Regions from separate parts of the Bradyrhizobium sp. ISRA442 genome, predicted to be linked through region 3. Evidence: predicted binding sites of a transcription regulator. Region 3 holds the regulator's gene; each other region holds the start of a gene.
What was found. The regulator LexA, encoded in region 3, represses DNA repair genes until DNA is damaged. The targets are predictions, from matches to a motif close to TGTTCNNNNTGTGTTCNG.
Positions count from the first base shown of each region.

Region 1: a site for LexA is predicted at 2,209-2,226, ahead of MTR72_RS03325 (ImuA family protein). Genes of this name have one in related genera too.
Region 2: a site for LexA is predicted at 2,598-2,615, ahead of MTR72_RS13410 (YifB family Mg chelatase-like AAA ATPase). Genes of this name have one in related genera too.
Region 4: a site for LexA is predicted at 1,970-1,987, ahead of uvrA (excinuclease ABC subunit UvrA). Genes of this name have one in related genera too.

Region 1 covers NZ_JALGCN010000002.1:34,859-39,069, reverse strand. Annotated here, with positions in the region: gene MTR72_RS03335 (inorganic phosphate transporter) at 1-620, opposite strand, end outside; gene MTR72_RS03330 (UdgX family uracil-DNA binding protein) at 728-2,125, opposite strand; gene MTR72_RS03325 (ImuA family protein) at 2,292-3,098, shown strand; gene MTR72_RS03320 (Y-family DNA polymerase) at 2,995-4,211, shown strand, end outside.
Region 2 covers NZ_JALGCN010000005.1:240,911-245,121, forward strand. Annotated here, with positions in the region: gene MTR72_RS13400 (ATP-binding protein) at 1-309, opposite strand, end outside; gene MTR72_RS13405 (hypothetical protein) at 435-902, opposite strand; gene MTR72_RS13410 (YifB family Mg chelatase-like AAA ATPase) at 1,001-2,539, opposite strand; gene MTR72_RS13415 (PilZ domain-containing protein) at 2,767-3,012, shown strand; gene MTR72_RS13420 (tetratricopeptide repeat protein) at 3,100-3,876, shown strand; gene MTR72_RS13425 (AAA family ATPase) at 3,895-4,211, opposite strand, start outside.
Region 3 covers NZ_JALGCN010000007.1:188,433-192,643, forward strand. Annotated here, with positions in the region: gene MTR72_RS17410 (molybdopterin molybdotransferase MoeA) at 1-1,046, shown strand, start outside; gene lexA (transcriptional repressor LexA) at 1,222-1,920, shown strand; gene MTR72_RS17420 (hypothetical protein) at 2,215-2,646, shown strand; gene MTR72_RS17425 (ComEC/Rec2 family competence protein) at 2,735-4,211, opposite strand, start outside.
Region 4 covers NZ_JALGCN010000007.1:63,360-67,570, reverse strand. Annotated here, with positions in the region: gene uvrA (excinuclease ABC subunit UvrA) at 1-1,841, opposite strand, end outside; gene MTR72_RS16820 (outer membrane protein) at 2,197-2,892, opposite strand; gene MTR72_RS16815 (outer membrane protein) at 3,127-3,906, opposite strand.

The DNA of each region.
Region 1 (4,211 bases), on a different contig from region 3:
CCGATGTTGGTAGCCTGCGTCCAGTCGACGCCCGAGGTGCCACTGCGGCCATGCAGGACCGCGTTCATGATGCCCACGCCCATGATCGAGCCGATCAGTGTGTGCGAGCTCGAGGCCGGCAGGCCGAAATACCAGGTCCCGGCGTTCCAGATGATGGCCGCGATCAGAAGCGCGAACACCATGGCGAAGCCGGCGCTGGAGCCGACCTGGAGGATCAGCTCGACCGGCAGCAGCGACACGATGCCGAATGCGACCGCGCCGGACGAGAGCAGCACGCCGAACAGGTTGAACATGCCGGACCACACGACGGCGACGTGGGCGGGCAGCGAGCGCGTGTAGATCACGGTCGCGACCGCGTTGGCGGTGTCGTGGAAGCCGTTGACGAACTCAAAGCCGAGCGCGATCAGAAGCGCGACGAAGAGCAGGAGGAAGGGCGCGATGGTCTTGACCTGCGTGCCGGTCGCATCAACGTCGACCCAAATGCTGTAGGCGACGAAGAGCAGTGCAGCGGCGATCACCCCCATGTAGATCACGCCGGTGAGGGGATGGAATCCGCGGTCAAGGTCGGGTCCCCTCCGCAAGGCTGGCTCGATGGAGCCGGGCAAAGCAACGTCACTCATTTCAAATTCTCCTGTCACAAGGCCGCGATTTTGCGCGCGGCATGTGACAGGCAGTTGAAATGACGGTGCTTCACTACCGAATCTGTTGCGATGCGGCGTGCGCTACGTCACGCTGCCCTTGCTGATTTTTCCCGGAAGCCGGCCGCGAGCCTGAGATCGCCGACGAAGCGGCGATACTCCTGTTCCTTGGCTTCGGGGTCAGGCAGCCGTAGCAGATAGGACGGATGCACCGTCACCAGCGCCTTGCGCCCATCAGGCAGCTCGATCAGCCGACCGCGGTTTTTGCCGATCGGGGTGATCTTGCCGAACACGCTCTGTGCGGCGGTCGCTCCCATCGCGACGACGAGACTGGGCTGAAGGGCTGCCAGTTCCCGCTCGTACCATTGCCGGCAGGCGCGGATCTCCGGCGTGTTCGGCTTCTGGTGCAGGCGGATTTTTCCGCGGGGCACGAATTTGAAATGTTTGACCGCGTTGGTGACATAGACCTTCTTGCGGTCGACGCCGGCCTCTTCCAGCGCGCGGTCGAGTATCTGGCCGGCAGGTCCGACGAAGGGATGGCCGGCGAGGTCTTCCTTGTCGCCGGGCTGCTCGCCGACCAGCATGATGGTGGCACTCTTTGGACCTTCGCCGAATACAGTCTGCGTCGCATCCTTGTAGAGATGGCAGGCGCGGCAATGGGCGGCTTCGTCGCGCAGCGTTTCGAGATCGTCAGCGGCGGATTTGCGTTTCATGGACGGCTCCGAGGGCGGGGTGATCCTTCCGCCGGTCCAGCGTTCGGCATCAGAGAGCAGAGGTTCAAGTATCGAAGCTTCCGACAAGTTCCTGCGGCGCTTCTTCGGCGCCTCCGGTGCGATCGGTTGGTCCGATCGGAAGTGACGGCGCCAGGTTTCCTCCAGCCGGTTTGGGGCGGGCATCTCCGTCTGGCTGATCCCTGGCGTGAACGAGATCGCGTGGCCGTCCCAGTGGGCGCAAATGTCGGGCGTGAGGATCGACCAGGGCATGTCGGCATAGCGGCGCGCAAAGAAGGGGGCTGCGAATTCGACGATGTGATGCTCCGGCACGAACCAAGCGGCGAAGTGCGTCTTGTGCTCGCGTCCGATCTCGCGGAACCGGACGACGTCGCGCATCCGCTGTACGTCGCGATGCACGCTGCCAGCCATCGCTGTTGCTATCGCGACATCGGGATCTGTCCTGGTCTCGAGCAGGTCGTGATCGCTCCGCAATCGCCACAGCAGGCGATAGAGCAGCGCAAAGCGCTCACTGTTGTGATGCAGGATCGCGACGCGTGCGAGCTCGATGAAATTGGCCGGCACGCTGAAGGTGCTGTCGGTTTCGATCGGTGGAAGGCCTGGCGCTTCGCACAGGCCGGGTGGCATCTCGTCTTTCGTGCGGCCCTGTACGCTCCACGTCACCTCAGCCGGCGCGACATGATGCAGTGCGAGCGCGCGAGCGGTTTTGCGCCAGCCGTCGAAATCGGTCTCGCTGTCGAGGGTGATGAGGTACATGGCACTTGAATCCTCTTGATTCCGCTCATGAATTTGCTGGCGCGCCAATTCGATTGACTCCAGGGGCGCCGTTAGCTTTATATTAGAACATATCATGAACAAATGAGCCAGCCGTTGGTTTTCTTTTTGAGAGCCACGGCCACCCATCAGCTAAGGAGCGGCGAGCATGAGCGGCGCACGTAGAAGCGCGCTTGCGACCTTGCGCGGCCAGATCGAACGCATCGAGACGGCAGTGGCCGCGCATCATCGCGATTGCGTGGCGCTGGGCCACAGCGAGGCCGATAGCGCCTTGCAGGGCGGACTCGCCCGCGCGGCAATCCACGAGGTGTTTTGCGAGGGGCGCCAGGGCACGGCCGCGACGGGTTTCGTCACCGGGCTTGCGGGCCGCGTGACCGCGCGCCGGCCGCTGTTGTGGGTGCGGCAGGATTTTTCGGACATGGAGGCGGGCGCGCTGTCGATGAGCGGGCTCGCCGAGCTCGGCCTCGATCCGCGTCGCGTAGTGATAGTGCGCGCCGCCGATGTCGAGACCGCATTGCGCATGTCAGCCGACGCGCTCGCCTGCGATGCGCTCGGCGCCGTCGTGCTCGAGCTCTGGGGCGAGACGCGACAGTTCGATCTCGTGGCGAGCCGCAAGCTGACGCTCACTGCAAAAGCCTCGGGCGTGACCGGGTTCTTGCTGCGGATGGCGGCGCAGCCACTGCCCTCGACCGCGGAGACGCGATGGATGCTGCGCGCGGCGCCTTCGCCGCCGGGGCCGGCTTCAATGCCTGCGGCGCCTTGGAGTGCCTGGGGCGCGCCGCGCTTCGATGCCGAGCTCTTGCGCAATCGTCATGGCCCGTGTGGCCGGTGGATCATGGAATGGAAATGTGATGAGTGCCTGTTCAGTGAACCGTCGGCGTATTCTCAGCCTGTGGCTGCCGCGCCTGCCCATCGACCGGATCAAGCGGTTCTTCGGCAACGTCGGGCTGGATAAAAACAATGAGCCCAGCATCGTCGTTGCCAAGGACAATAACGCGCTGGTGATCCACGCGCTCGATGAGGCCGCCGAGCGCCTCGGCCTGCACATCGGCCTGCCCTTGGCGAATGCGCGGGCGATGTGTCCGGACCTGAAAGTGTTCGACGCGGATATCGCGGCCGATGCAAAGACGCTCAGCGATATCGCCGACTGGTGCGACCGCTTCACGCCGCTGGTGGCGCTCGATCCGCCGCATGGGCTGTTCCTGGACATCACCGGCTGCGCGCATTTGTTCGGCGGCGAGGCTGCACTGCTGCAGACGCTGGTCCGTGCGCTCGCGCGGCAGGGCTTTGCCGTCAGCGCGGCGATCGCCGGCACCTCGGTCTGCGCGCGCACGCTGACGCGGCAGGCATCTGGTACCATCGTCGCCGATGGCGGAGAGGCGGAGGCGGTCAGTCGGCTTCCGGTGTCTGCGCTTGGTGCGGTTGATGCCATCACCGTCGGTCTGCGCCGCGCGGGACTGAAGACCATCGGCGATGTCGCCTCGCGCGAGCCGCACGAGATCACCGCGCGGTTCGGCGCCCGGTTCTCCATGCTGCTCGCGCATGCGGTGGGACAGGGCGATGCGCCGATCAGTCCGCGCAAGCCGCTCCCCGATTACATCGTGGAGAAACGTTTTGCCGAGCCGATCGCGACCGACACCATGATCGCGATGACGCTGTCGCGGCTCGCAGACACGCTCGTGGCCTCCATGGAGAAGCAGGGCAAGGGCGCGCGGCGGCTAGAGGCCGCCTTCTTCCGCACCGACGGTGTGGTGCGCACGATCATGGTCGAGACCGGGCGGCCGGTGACGCGAGGCGCCATCATCGATCGGCTGTTTCGCGAGCGGCTCGATGCGCTCGCCGATCCCCTCGATCCCGGTTTCGGCTTCGACATGGTGCGGCTGTCGGCGAGCCGCACCGAGATCGTGGTGCAGGAGCAGCGCGATCTCGACGCCCATGTTCACGACAATGACGAGCTCGCCGCGCTGATCGACCGCATCGCCGCGCGCATCGGGGGAAAACGCGTCGTCGTGCACCTGCCGCAAGACACCCATATCCCCGAGCGCGCGGTGCTGGCTGCGCCCGCGCA
Region 2 (4,211 bases), on a different contig from region 3:
GAGTTCCCAATTGCGGTCGATCAGCGCCTCGTTATGCGCGGCCAGCTTGCGCAGGCGCTTGTTGACGAAGCGCAGCCGCATGCTCAGCGTCGCCAAGCCGAGGCAGGCGAGCGCGAACAGGAAGCTCGCACCGATCGCGAAAGCGTTCGGATCATAGCCGGAATGCTCGGCCCGGCTGCCGGTGATGAAGCCGTAGGCGGCGCCGAACGTCGCCGAGAAGATCACGAACGAGCGGATCGCGAAGGCGATCCTCGGATGACGGCGCCTGAAGCGGCGCATGCGCACCTTGATCCGGAACGTCCGACCCATCGCTACCGACCCCGACTCTTTCCGAAACCCTGTGATCGCCACCAGTGACGATGTCCCCGCCGGCGTTGCGAACAGTTTGAGGTTTGGAAGCCGCCTCCAAACAGGGTTGACGAGGCGTTAACGCCTCAGAGCGAGGCGGCCTGGAGGTGGCGGTGGCCGCCGCGGGCCCCGACGATCAATGCCGCGGCCTCGCGCGGCGAGAACGTCTTCGAGCGTACATAGATGCGGTAGTCAGCGGGCCCGTCGGGGGAGAGATAGATCACGGAACGGCCATCGCTCGGGTGCGCGGAGATCGCGACAAGGCGCGTCGCGGCGTTGGCCTCGCAGGCGCCCGGCTCATCGCTGGTGCCGTCGTCGACTACCGCAAAATCCGCGGCATCCGCGTTCTCGGTCATCTGGACCCGTACGGTGGCTTGTGTGGGATCTTCGGTGAAGGCAACCTGGATGCCGGCCGTCCAGAACAGGGATGTGAGCTCGACCGAGGTCTCGCCAAGGGCAATGCAGGGATGGGAGACCGACCGGATCTCGCTGCGGGCGAACACCGCAGCCGCCAAGAGGGGAACAACCGAGGCCAGGATCTTGAAACGCAACATGACACGCTACTCGCCAGGCCACGCGGGGGCACTTGCGGGCCTTATGGTTTGCAGAGCGTAAAGGAAACTCGTTACCGCCGGGTTGATACGCGAGGCTGTCACGCCATCTGGCGCACATCCTCCGCGAGTGCACGGTAGGACAGCGCCTCGGCGAGATGCAGCCGGCCGATCTTCTCGGCGCCGTCGAGGTCGGCGAGCGTACGCGCCACGCGCAGCACGCGGTGATAGCCGCGCGCCGACAGCCGCATGCTCTCGGCGGCATCGCGCAGCAGCTTCTGGCCCTGCGCGTCGGGCCTCGCGATCTCCTCCAGCACGGAGGCCGGCGCCTCGGCATTGGTGCGGACATGCGGCAGGCCGGCCGCCGCGTAGCGTGCGAGCTGGATGTCGCGCGCCGCGGCCACGCGCGCGGCGACTTCGGCGGAGCCTTCCGCCGACGGCGGCAGGATCAGATCGGCCGCGGTCACCGCCGGCACCTCAATGCGCAGATCGATGCGGTCCATCAGCGGACCCGAGATGCGCGTCTGATAGTCTGCCGTGCAGCGGTCGATGCGGCCACGCTTGCAGGTATAGCCCGGCTCGAACGCGTTGCCGCAACGGCAGGGATTCATCGCCGCGACCAGCATGAAGCGCGCCGGATACGTCACGCGATGATTGGCGCGGGACACCGCGACCTCACCGTTCTCCAAGGGCTGGCGCAGCGAATCCAGCACGCGCGGATCGAACTCGGGCAGCTCGTCGAGGAACAGGACGCCCTGATGCGCGAGCGAGATCTCGCCGGGCTTTGCGCGCACGCCGCCGCCGGTAAGCGCGGCCATGCTGGCGGAATGATGCGGCGAGCGGAACGGCCGCCGCGAGGTCAGCGCACCGCCCTGAATTTCGCCAGCGACGGAGGCGATCATCGAGACCTCCAGCAGCTCGCCCGGCGACAGCGGCGGCAGGATCGAGGGCAGGCGCGCCGCCAGCATCGATTTGCCCGCGCCGGGCGCGCCGATCATCAACAGGTGATGCCCGCCGGCGGCTGCGATCTCCAGCGCCCGCTTGGCGCTCTCCTGGCCCTTGATGTCGCGCAGGTCGAGCTTTGAAGCGGCCGTCTCATGCACCTTCGGTGAGGGCCGCGACAGCACCTGCGTGCCCTTGAAATGGTTGGCGATCTGGATCAGCGAACTTGCGGCAATGATCTGGATGTCCGGGCTCGCCCAGGCTGCCTCCGAGCCGCAGGCGGCCGGACAGATCAGCCCCTCCTCGCGCGCATTGGCGCCGATCGCGGCCGGCAACACGCCCGCAACGGGTGCGATCGAGCCGTCGAGGCCGAGCTCGCCAAGCACCGTAAAGCCCGTCAGTGCATCCGGCGGGATCGCCCCGATCGCCGCCATCAGCCCGAGCGCGATCGGCAGGTCGTAATGGCTGCCTTCCTTGGGCAGATCGGCGGGCGCAAGGTTGACGGTGATCCGCCGCGCCGGCAGCGCCAGGCCTGAGGCGATCAGCGCCGAGCGGACCCGCTCGCGGGCCTCCGACACGGCCTTGTCCGGGAGGCCGACGATGGCAAACGCCGGCAGGCCTGGTGCGACCTGCACCTGCACATCGACCGCGCGCGCCTCGATCCCCTCAAAGGCGACTGTAGAAACCCGCTGAACCATGCGCGCCCCAGACTGCTCCCTCGTACAATCGAGGGTAGCAGGACGCGGCGCGCCTGACAAGAACAATACAGGAACGATTTTGGCGACCCGGCAAGCCCTAACCAATCGTAAACGGGATGCGCACACTACGCCTCGAATGCGACCGGCTTCGCTCAGCACATTCCAACGAATGTTCGCTACGTTTAGAGCCGCGGGATGGGCCGTGATCTAACAAGTGAACAATCGAAATGCTTGTAAATCGCCGGAGAAGCGAACGTCGGGTGTGCAGTCGGCTCGCCAAGATTCATTTTGGCGCCGGCTCGCTGCCGAGGGACTGCACGATCACGGATATCTCCGATGGCGGCGTGAAAGTCGTGGCGGAGTTTCTGGAAGTGCCGCCGCAATTCACCATCATCTTTGCGCCCGACTATTCGCGCCAATGCCGCCTGCGCTGGCGTATCGGTTGCGAGTTCGGCGCCGAATTCGTCGACTAGGCCGCGACGAGGACGGCGCGTCCTTAACGGGAATTTAGGGTTAATCGGCAAAGCATCTCTGATCATTCGCCGACGGTAGATCAGAGTATGTCCAAGCGTTCGTCCCCTGCCTCTCCCCTGGCGAGATTCCTCCTTCCGGCGCTCTTGGTGCTGGTCCTCGGCGGCTGCCAGACCATGGGCCTCGAGGATGTGACCGGCGCGCTCGGCGGCCAGCCGGAAACCGCGAGCAAGGTCGACGCCAAACCGGACATGGACGCTCTGCGCGAGCGCTATCGCGCCAAGCCGAGCGATCCCAATGTTTCGCTCGAATACGGCAAGGCGCTACGCGAGACCGGCCAGCGCGCCCAGGCGGTTGCGGTGATGGAGCAGGCTGTGCTCGCCCATCCCAGCAACAAGGCGCTGCTCGCCGGCTACGGCCGTGCGCTCGCCGACAACGGCAATTTCCAACAGGCGTTCGATGTCCTGAGCCGCGCGCATACGCCCGAGGATCCCGACTGGCACATCCTGTCGGCGCAGGGCGCGGTGCTCGACCAGCTCGGCCGCAACGAGGAAGCGCAGCAATATTACGCGACCGCGCTCAAGATCGTGCCCGACGAGCCGTCGGTGCTGTCCAACCTCGGACTGTCCTACGTGCTTCAGAACAATCTGTCCAAGGCGGAGGAGACGCTGCGCCGCGCGCATGAGCGCAGTCCCGCCGATTCCCGCATCCGGACCAATCTTGCCTTCGTGCTGGGGCTGCAGGGAAAACAGTCCGAGGCCGAGGCCATCGTGAAAGCCGACCTGCCGCCGGCCGAAGCCGCAGCCAAGGTCACGGCGCTGCATCAGCTCCTGGCGAAGAAACAGCAGCGCGCCGACAACAAATAGCCCGCCGTCCCGTTCGGGTTACGACGCCTTGCGATGCGGCGCGGAGCTGCGCCCACCCCTGCCCTTCAGCTTCTTCAGCAGCGGTCCGAGCAGCGAGCGTTTCGGCTTCTTCACGTCGCCGCGCCCGGCTAATCGGTTGGCCATGTTCTGGAATAGCTCGGTGGTGCGGTGGTTCTTGGAGACCTCCGCGATCATCTGGCCGTTGTTTGCGGCGGCAGAGAACAGCTTCGAATCGAACGGAATCACCGCCATCGGCTGGCTTTCCATCGTCTTGGCGAATGCCTTGACCTCGATCTCCGCCCGCTTGGGCATGCCGACCTGGTTGATGCAGTAGA
Region 3 (4,211 bases):
ATGCCGTGCGCGCGAGCGATGCGGCCAAGGTCGATGCGCAGCTCAGCGTGATCGGCGAGGTCGCGGCGGGCCGGCCGTTCGCGCCAACGCTGGGTGCCGGCGAGGCGGTCCGGATCTTCACCGGCGGCGTGATTCCCAACGGCGCAGATGCCGTCGTGATCCAGGAGGACACGGTCGCGGACGGCAAGCGCATCACGATCAAGGAGGCCGCCGTCGCCGGACGGCATATCCGGCGCGCCGGCGTCGACTTTTCCGAGGGCGACGTGCTGCTACGGGCAGGCGCCCGCCTCACCGAGCGAAGCCTGGCCCTCGCCGCCGGTATGAACCATCCTGACCTTCCCGTCCGCCGCCGCCCGAAGGTCGCAATCCTCGCCACCGGCGATGAGCTGGTGATGCCGGGCACAACACCCGGCCCCGGCCAGATCGTCTATTCCAACGGCTATGCGATCCACGCGCTGGCGCGCCGGGAGGGCGCCGACACGATCGACCTTGGGATCGCCGCCGACACCCTGGAGGCCACCACCGCCGGTATCCGCTCCGCCCGCGAAACCGGCGCCGACGTCCTGATCACGACCGGCGGTGCGTCGGTCGGCGATCACGATCTGGTCCAGCAGGCGCTCAAGGCCGAGGGCATTGCGATGGCGTTCTGGAAGATCGCGATGCGGCCGGGCAAGCCGATGATGCATGGCCATCTCGGCGCGATGCGCGTGATCGGCCTGCCCGGCAATCCGGTCTCGTCTTACGTTTGCGCCTTCCTGTTCATGGTGCCGTTGATTCGCGCGCTTGCGGGCCGTCAGCCCGTTCACCACCGCCGCGAGCGCGCCGTAGTCGGGGGCGAGCTCGCCGCCAACGACATGCGCGAGGACTATCTTCGCGTGCGCCTCGAAGAGCGCGACGACGGCACGCTGGTCGCGGTTCCCGTCAACAATCAGGACTCTTCTCTGCTTGCAAATCTCGCTGCGGCACAGGCACTTCTCGTGCGGCCGCCGTTCGCGCCGAAGGCCGAAGCAGGCGCGCCCTGCGAGGTGTTGCGGCTGCCCGCTTGAACGAGCCGGCCGCGCGTGTTCCGCGAAGTTTATCGTGTTCACGCAAAATTAAGCAGTTGCGGAACACATATCGAACATATAGTGTCCGTTCATGATTTGTTTCGAGCATCTAGCGGTGCGCCGCTAACTTCAGCGTCTCGGAATCGAACGACATCAACCGGGGGATTTGGTCGAGATGTTAACGCGCAAACAATACGAGCTTCTGCGGTTCATCAGCGAACGCCTGAAGGAAAGCGGCGTGCCGCCCTCCTTCGACGAGATGAAGGACGCGCTCGATCTGCGCTCGAAGTCGGGCATCCATCGCCTGATCACCGCACTCGAGGAGCGCGGCTTCATCCGCCGCCTGCCCAATCGTGCCCGCGCCATCGAAGTGATCAAGCTGCCCGAGCTTCAGGCCGCGGCCGGCAATCGGCGCGGCTTCACGCCGAGCGTCATCGAAGGCAATCTCGGTAAGGTACGCGGCTCCAGCGCCCCCGTGGACGAGGGTGAACGTCCGGTCGCTGTGCCCGTGATGGGCCGCATCGCGGCGGGCACGCCGATCGAGGCCTTGCAGACCCGCAGCCACACCATCAGCGTACCGCCGGACATGCTCGGCTCGGGCGAGCATTACGCGCTCGAAGTGCGCGGCGATTCGATGGTGGAGGCCGGCATCCTCGACGGCGACATGGCGCTGATCCAGCGCAACGAGAGCGCCGACACCGGCGACATCGTGGTGGCCCTGATCGACGACGAGGAAGCGACCCTGAAACGCTTCCGCCGGCGCGGCGCCTCGATCGCGCTCGAGCCGGCCAATGCGGCCTACGAGGTGCGCATCCTGCCGCCGAACCGCGTAAAGATTCAGGGCAAGCTGATCGGGCTGTACCGGAAATACTGAGCGTCTTCGGCGAGGCGTGAGCCGATGCAAGTCGCGTGGAGCAATCGACCTCCGCCGCGTGTTGTGCAGCGCCGGTGAATTCAGGATTGATCTCGACGAGCGCAACAGAAGAAAATTCGCACGAGCCTGCTTTGTTCCAAAGGCTCTTGCTCAACGCAGAAAAGATAATGTGATCGGCAGGTCTGCACGCAAGTCGCAGATTTGCCCTCAACATCGCATATCATCGGAGCCTTCCTGATAGAGGCCTGGGCCTCCGGGGGCACGGGTCGCTATCTCTTATGAGGAGCACTTGCGATGTGTGACTACAGCCTGCATGCCGTCGCGACCCGTCCCGCCCAGGTCGGTGAGACGATCGTCACGACAACCTTCCGCGGCACCTCGACGCGCGGCTTCGCTTCGGAAGCCGATCTCTCCGTCGCGGTCTGCCTGCTGCCGGGAACGGAGCTCGCCTTCGCCGACAACGTCCGCTACGACAATCGCTGGATCTGGACGCGCACCATCAACTCCCGCGTCGGCAAGTTCGGCAAAGTCGATCCGCACATTCCCGATCGCCATCATGACGCGATCGAATTCCCCGACGGCAAATATGTGCTGGTGACGCAGCTCGTCGAAGGCCAGCGCGCAACCGTGCTGCAATTGCCGGTGACCCAGCCGGCCGGTGAGCACAAGCCGCAAGTCGCCGCTGACAGGCCGCAGCCGACCGTTACGCGCCTGCCGATCGGCTGACGCGTAATATTTGAGCATGATCTCCGCGCAAACGCATTCCGCGTTTGTCGCGAAGGGAAAAACGCTACACACTTTTCCGGATCATGCGTCAGTCCTCGACCTGAAGGTCGGCCTCCGACGGCGTTGCGTCCCTGGAGCGCGGTGCGGCCGGCCGTGGCGCGAGGTTTGGTTCATAATAGCCATCGCCGGCGATTGCCGGCGACCAGGGGCGATTTGCGCCCCTCGCCCTCACCGCCTGCACCGCAAAGCCGTCGCCGCGGCGCGCGAGCGCCAAGCCGCCCTGGCTCATGAGACGATCCCGGTCGACCACCATCGCCGCACAATCGGGCGGCGCGGGTCTCGCTGTCACCACCAGCGCAGCCCGGCTGCAATCATCCGAGAGCGCATCCACGCGCAGCGCCAGCGCGATCAGGCGGCCGTCGGCGAGCGGGGTCACGCATCCGGATTCGTCGCATGACACGCCGCTACCGAGCGATGCATCACCGGCGCTGCGCGGATCGGCATCGGCCGCAAGCCACTCCTTGGCGAGGAACGCGTCCTTGTTCGCCGCGATGAGATGCAAGCGGCCGTCGCTGCCGCGCACTGCGATGTTACGCCCGTCGCCTGCGATCAGGACGTCCGGCTGGCGCACGGACACCGCCCACACAATCGCTGCGACCAGCACGAGCGCACCGGTCCAGCGCAAGGGCGTGCGCAACAGGCCCATCAGGACGATGCCGATGCTCGCCGCGATCAGCGGGGCGATGCCGAAAGCGGCAATGCGGCCGACCGCGCCCGGAAGATTCGCAACCCACTGCGCGACCACGACCATCCAGTCGATGCCGACACCCATCAGCCACCAGAACACGCCGTCGAGCCCGAACGGCGCTGCGATCAATCCCAACAGCCCGGCCGGCATCACCAGCGCCGAGACCACCGGCATCGCCGCGAGGTTCGCGAGCACACCGAACGGCGTGACGCGGTGAAAGTGGAAGGCGGCATAGGGCGTGGTCGCAAAGCCCGCGATCAGCGAGGCCAGGAACAGCATGGCGATCTCACGGCCGCCCCACAGCGCAATCCGCGCCGTCGCCGAATGATCGGGTGAGGCAAACAGGTTCGGCATGCCGATCTGCACCAGCGCAACCAGCCCAAGCGTTGCCGCAAACGACATCTGGAAGCTCGGATGCACCAGCGCCTCCGGCGCGACCGCAAGCACGATCAGCGCGGCCACCGCCAGCGTGCGGAACGTGATGGCTCGGCGATCGACCATGACCGCGATCAGCACCACTGCGGTCATGAAAAACGATCTTTGGGTCGCGACCTCCGCGCCGGAGAGCAACAGATAGAACGCCGCGGCGACGAGCGCGGCAGCGGCCGACCACTTCTTGATCGGAAAGCTGACGGCCAGACCCGGGATCAGCGCGAGCAATGCGCGGATCGCGAAGAAGACGACGCCGGCGACGACCGCCATGTGATAACCCGAAATCGAGAGCACATGGCCGAGGCCGGAGATGAACATGGCATCGTTCACCGGCGTGGTGATCGCATCGCGCCGGCCGGTGAGCAGCGCAGTGGCGATCGCGCGA
Region 4 (4,211 bases), 130 kb from region 3:
GGCGTGCCTTCGGCAACGATGTTGCCGCCATGCATGCCGGCGCCGGGGCCGATGTCGAGCACGTAGTCGGCCAAGCGAATGGCATCCTCATCATGCTCGACCACGACCACGGTGTTGCCGAGGTCGCGCAGCCGCTTGAGCGTATCGAGCAGGCGGGCATTGTCGCGCTGGTGCAGGCCGATCGAGGGCTCGTCCAGCACGTAGAGCACCCCGGTCAGCCCCGAGCCGATCTGCGAGGCGAGGCGAATGCGCTGGCTCTCGCCGCCGGACAGCGTGCCGGAGGAGCGGGAGAGGGTGAGATAGTTGAGGCCGACGTCGAGCAGGAAGGTGAGGCGCTCGCGGATCTCCTTGAGGATGCGGCTCGCGATCTCCTTCTGCTGCGCGTTCAGCGCCTCCGGCACGCCCTCGAACCACTCGCCGGCGCGCTTCACCGACAGCTCGGAGATCTCGCCGATATGCTTGCCCCCGACCTTGACGCACAGCGCCTCGGGCTTGAGCCGAAAGCCTTTGCAGGCCTCGCAGGGGACGTCGTGGAAATACTTCGCCAGCTCCTCGCGCGCCCACTCGCTCTCGGTCTCGCGATAGCGGCGGTTGATGTTGGTGATGACGCCCTCGAACGGCTTCTTGGTGTCGTAGGAGCGCACGCCGTCCTCGTAGGAGAACTTGATCTCGTCGTCGCCGGAGCCGTAGAGGATCGCGTCTCTCGTCTTCTTCGGCAGGTCCTTCCACTTGGTGTCGAGCGCGAACTTGTAGTGCTTGCCGAGCGCGGTCAGCGTCTGCACATAGTAGGGCGACGACGACTTGGCCCAGGGCGCTATCGCGCCTTTGCGAAGAGTGAGCTCCTTGTCGGGGATGACGAGATCCTCGTCGACATGCTGCTCGATGCCGAGGCCGCCGCAGGCCGGGCAGGCGCCATAGGGATTGTTGAACGAGAACAGCCGCGGCTCGACCTCCGGAATGGTGAAGCCGGAGACCGGGCAGGCGAACTTTTCCGAGAACAGGATTCGCTCGGGGCCGCTCTTGTCGTGGATCTTTGCGGTCTTCTTCTTCTCTTCCGCAGGCGCGGCGGCCGGCGTGTCGGCGAACTCGACGACGGCGAGGCCCTCGGCGAGCTTCAGCGCGGTCTCAAAGCTCTCGGCGAGACGCTGGCCGATATCGGCGCGCACCACGATGCGGTCGACCACGACGTCGATGTCGTGCGGGAATTTCTTGTCGAGGTTAGGGGCCTCCGCGAGCTCGTAGAAGGTGCCGTCGATCTTGACGCGCTGGAAGCCCTTCTTGAGCCATTCGGCGAGCTCCTTCTTGTACTCACCCTTGCGGCCGCGCACGACCGGCGCGAGCAGATAGAGGCGCGTGCCCTCGGGCAGCGCCAGCACGCGGTCGACCATCTGCGAGACGGTCTGGCTCTCGATCGGCAGGCCCGTGGCCGGCGAATAGGGCACGCCGACGCGCGCCCAGAGCAGGCGCATGTAGTCGTAGATCTCGGTGACGGTGCCGACGGTGGAGCGCGGGTTCTTCGAGGTCGTCTTCTGCTCGATCGAGATCGCGGGCGACAGGCCATCGATCTGGTCGACGTCCGGCTTCTGCATCATCTCCAGGAACTGGCGCGCATAGGCCGACAGCGACTCGACGTAACGGCGCTGGCCTTCGGCATAGATCGTGTCGAAGGCGAGCGAGGATTTGCCGGAGCCGGACAGGCCCGTGAACACCACGAGCTTGTCGCGCGGGATCTCGACGTCGATGTTCTTGAGGTTGTGCTCGCGTGCGCCACGGATCGTAATTGCGCGCAGGCTCGAGCCCGCGTTCTGCTGTTGGCGCTTCGCCTTGATCACTTCATCCATCCTGGTGGTCCCCAAGAACCGAAAACAAGAACCCAAACCCAACGGGAAAATCCCAAAGGCGCGCGGCCGCGCCAGCGTTCAGGCGCGCGCTTTGCCGGGAACCGGGATCGGCGCCGATGGGTATGTCAGCGAACGTAGGAAGAACGAGGGCGGATTTCCAGTGCGAGTTGCGAATCGTCAACGGATTGTTGGTGCGCTGGCGGCACGTGGCAGTAGCAACGCTCGGTAGCGGCTGTCGGCGCTTCGTTCGCAGTCGAATACGGATCGCGTGATCGGCGCCTGAGCAGGAGCGCGCAAGAACAAAAAGGCCGGCGCAAGGCCGGCCTTTCGTAACGCGATGGCGTTGGGGCGAAGCTTAGTACTTCGCGACCACCGGGGCGCCGAAGTGATAGTTCACGCCGACCTGCACGGTGTGGAAGTTGAGCGTGCCCGAGGGCAGGGCGCCGGAGAAATAGGTCTCGCCGGCGAGGCTGCGATAGAGATACTCGCCCTTGACCGACCACTGCGGCGCGAAGAACGCTTCGACGCCGGCGCCGACGGTCCAGCCGGAGTGCCACTTGCTGTCCGACGCGGTGATGCCGAGTGCGGAGAGGCTGATCTTGTTGTCGATCCAGGCATAGCCGCCGGTGCCGTAGAACAGGACCTGGTTGACCGCCCAGCCGATGCGGCCGCGCACGGTGCCCATCGCATCGGTCTTCGAGCTCGCCGTTGCGGTCGCAACACCGAAGCCGGGGACGACGGTGGCGCCGGTCACCGAAGCGCTGACGTCAGCCCAGGCGCCGTCGGCTTCGAGGCCGAACACGACGTTGCCGGCCTGCCAGTTGTAGCCGGCCGTGCCGCCGACAAAGCCGCCCTTCATTTTCGGGTCGGTCGAGGAATTTTCCCACGCGCCGCCACCGACGACACCGAGGTAGAAGCCGGTCCAGTTGTAGACCGCGGCCGGAGCGATCGGAGCCTTGGTGTAGTGGCGGGCTGCGAGATCGGCAGCCGTGGCGGGAGCAAATGCGCCCAGTGCGAACAAACAGGCCGAAGCCAACAAAACCTTCTTCATCTTCAATTCAGTCCCAGTCCCGGTTTCTGTTTTTGCCTTCCGTGCGAAAGGAAGGACATCGGACGCTCTCGTCCAACTGCAGCCGGCTTACACCAGCGAAGCTGGAAGTTGTGTACCCCAAAAGTCACAACAGGTCAGAAAACGGGCTGCATTGCTGACCTATTGTTCAGCAGCGCGCAGCAAAAAGGCCGGCGCGAGGCCGGCCTTGAAGCGCCGATCGATATCCGGGTGATATCAGTACTTTGCGATCACCGGGCCGCCCCAGCGATAGTTCACGCGGACGAGACCCATATCGACATTCTGGCTGATGCGATCGGTCTGGAAGAACAGGCCGCCGGGCGTGGTGAAGTCCCTGGTCTGATTGCCAAGGAAGATGTGGTCGTATTCGACACCGACCGACCAGTTCGGCGCGAATCCGAACTCGAGGCCAGCGCCGACCGTGCCGCCCCAGCGCGTGTCGCGGGCCGAAGCAAGCAGGGTGCCCGCAAAGGGCGTGCCAGAGGCAGCGAAGATATCGAACTTGTCGCCGACCACCGCGGCGCCGCCCTTCACGTAGAACAGGACGTTGTTCCAGGCATAGCCAATCTGGCCAGTGATCAGGCCGAAGGAGTCGATTCGCGACCGATTGCGGTCGCCCGTGACGAGCGCGCTGCCGGGGAAGATGAGGCTGACATTGTCGCCCGAGAAGTCAGCCCAGTTGCCCTGGCCCTCGATGCCGAACACCCAGTTGGTCGACTGCCAGCGATAGCCGATCTGTCCACCGACCGTGCCGCCGGTCGCGTTGTGGCATCCTTCACCGAACAGCGTACCGCCAACGCCCACGAAGTCCCAGCACTTGTGGCTGGTGCCGCCACCGCCGTTGATGCCGATGTAGAAGCCGCTCCAGTCGTAGACCGCGGCCACCGCAGGCGGCGGAGCCTTGGTGTACGGACGCGCGGCGAGGTCCGCCGCGCTCGCTGGAGCTGACAGGCTCAGTGCCACAGCTCCGATTGCACCCACCCAAATCTTATTCATTGCAGTCTCCCCAGTTTCGCCCGCTTCTCGAAATCCCCGAAGCGGTCAATTAGGCGCGACGCCCATATGAACTAATTCCGAGACAACCCTAGCTTAATGTCGCACCCGAGTCCGTCTCCGAAATGCAACAGCCGCTGACGAACGACAGAGCCGGTAAGTTAATGAATGTTAAGTGGTTTCCACTGTCCGCGGGAACCCAAAAAAGTTCCATCTCGGTTTGCCACTTTCTCGACGCATCCGTGTCATTCAGCCGTCACAGCCTTCCGTTGGTTCCGCCAAGAACAAATCTGGAACAAGGCGGCCGC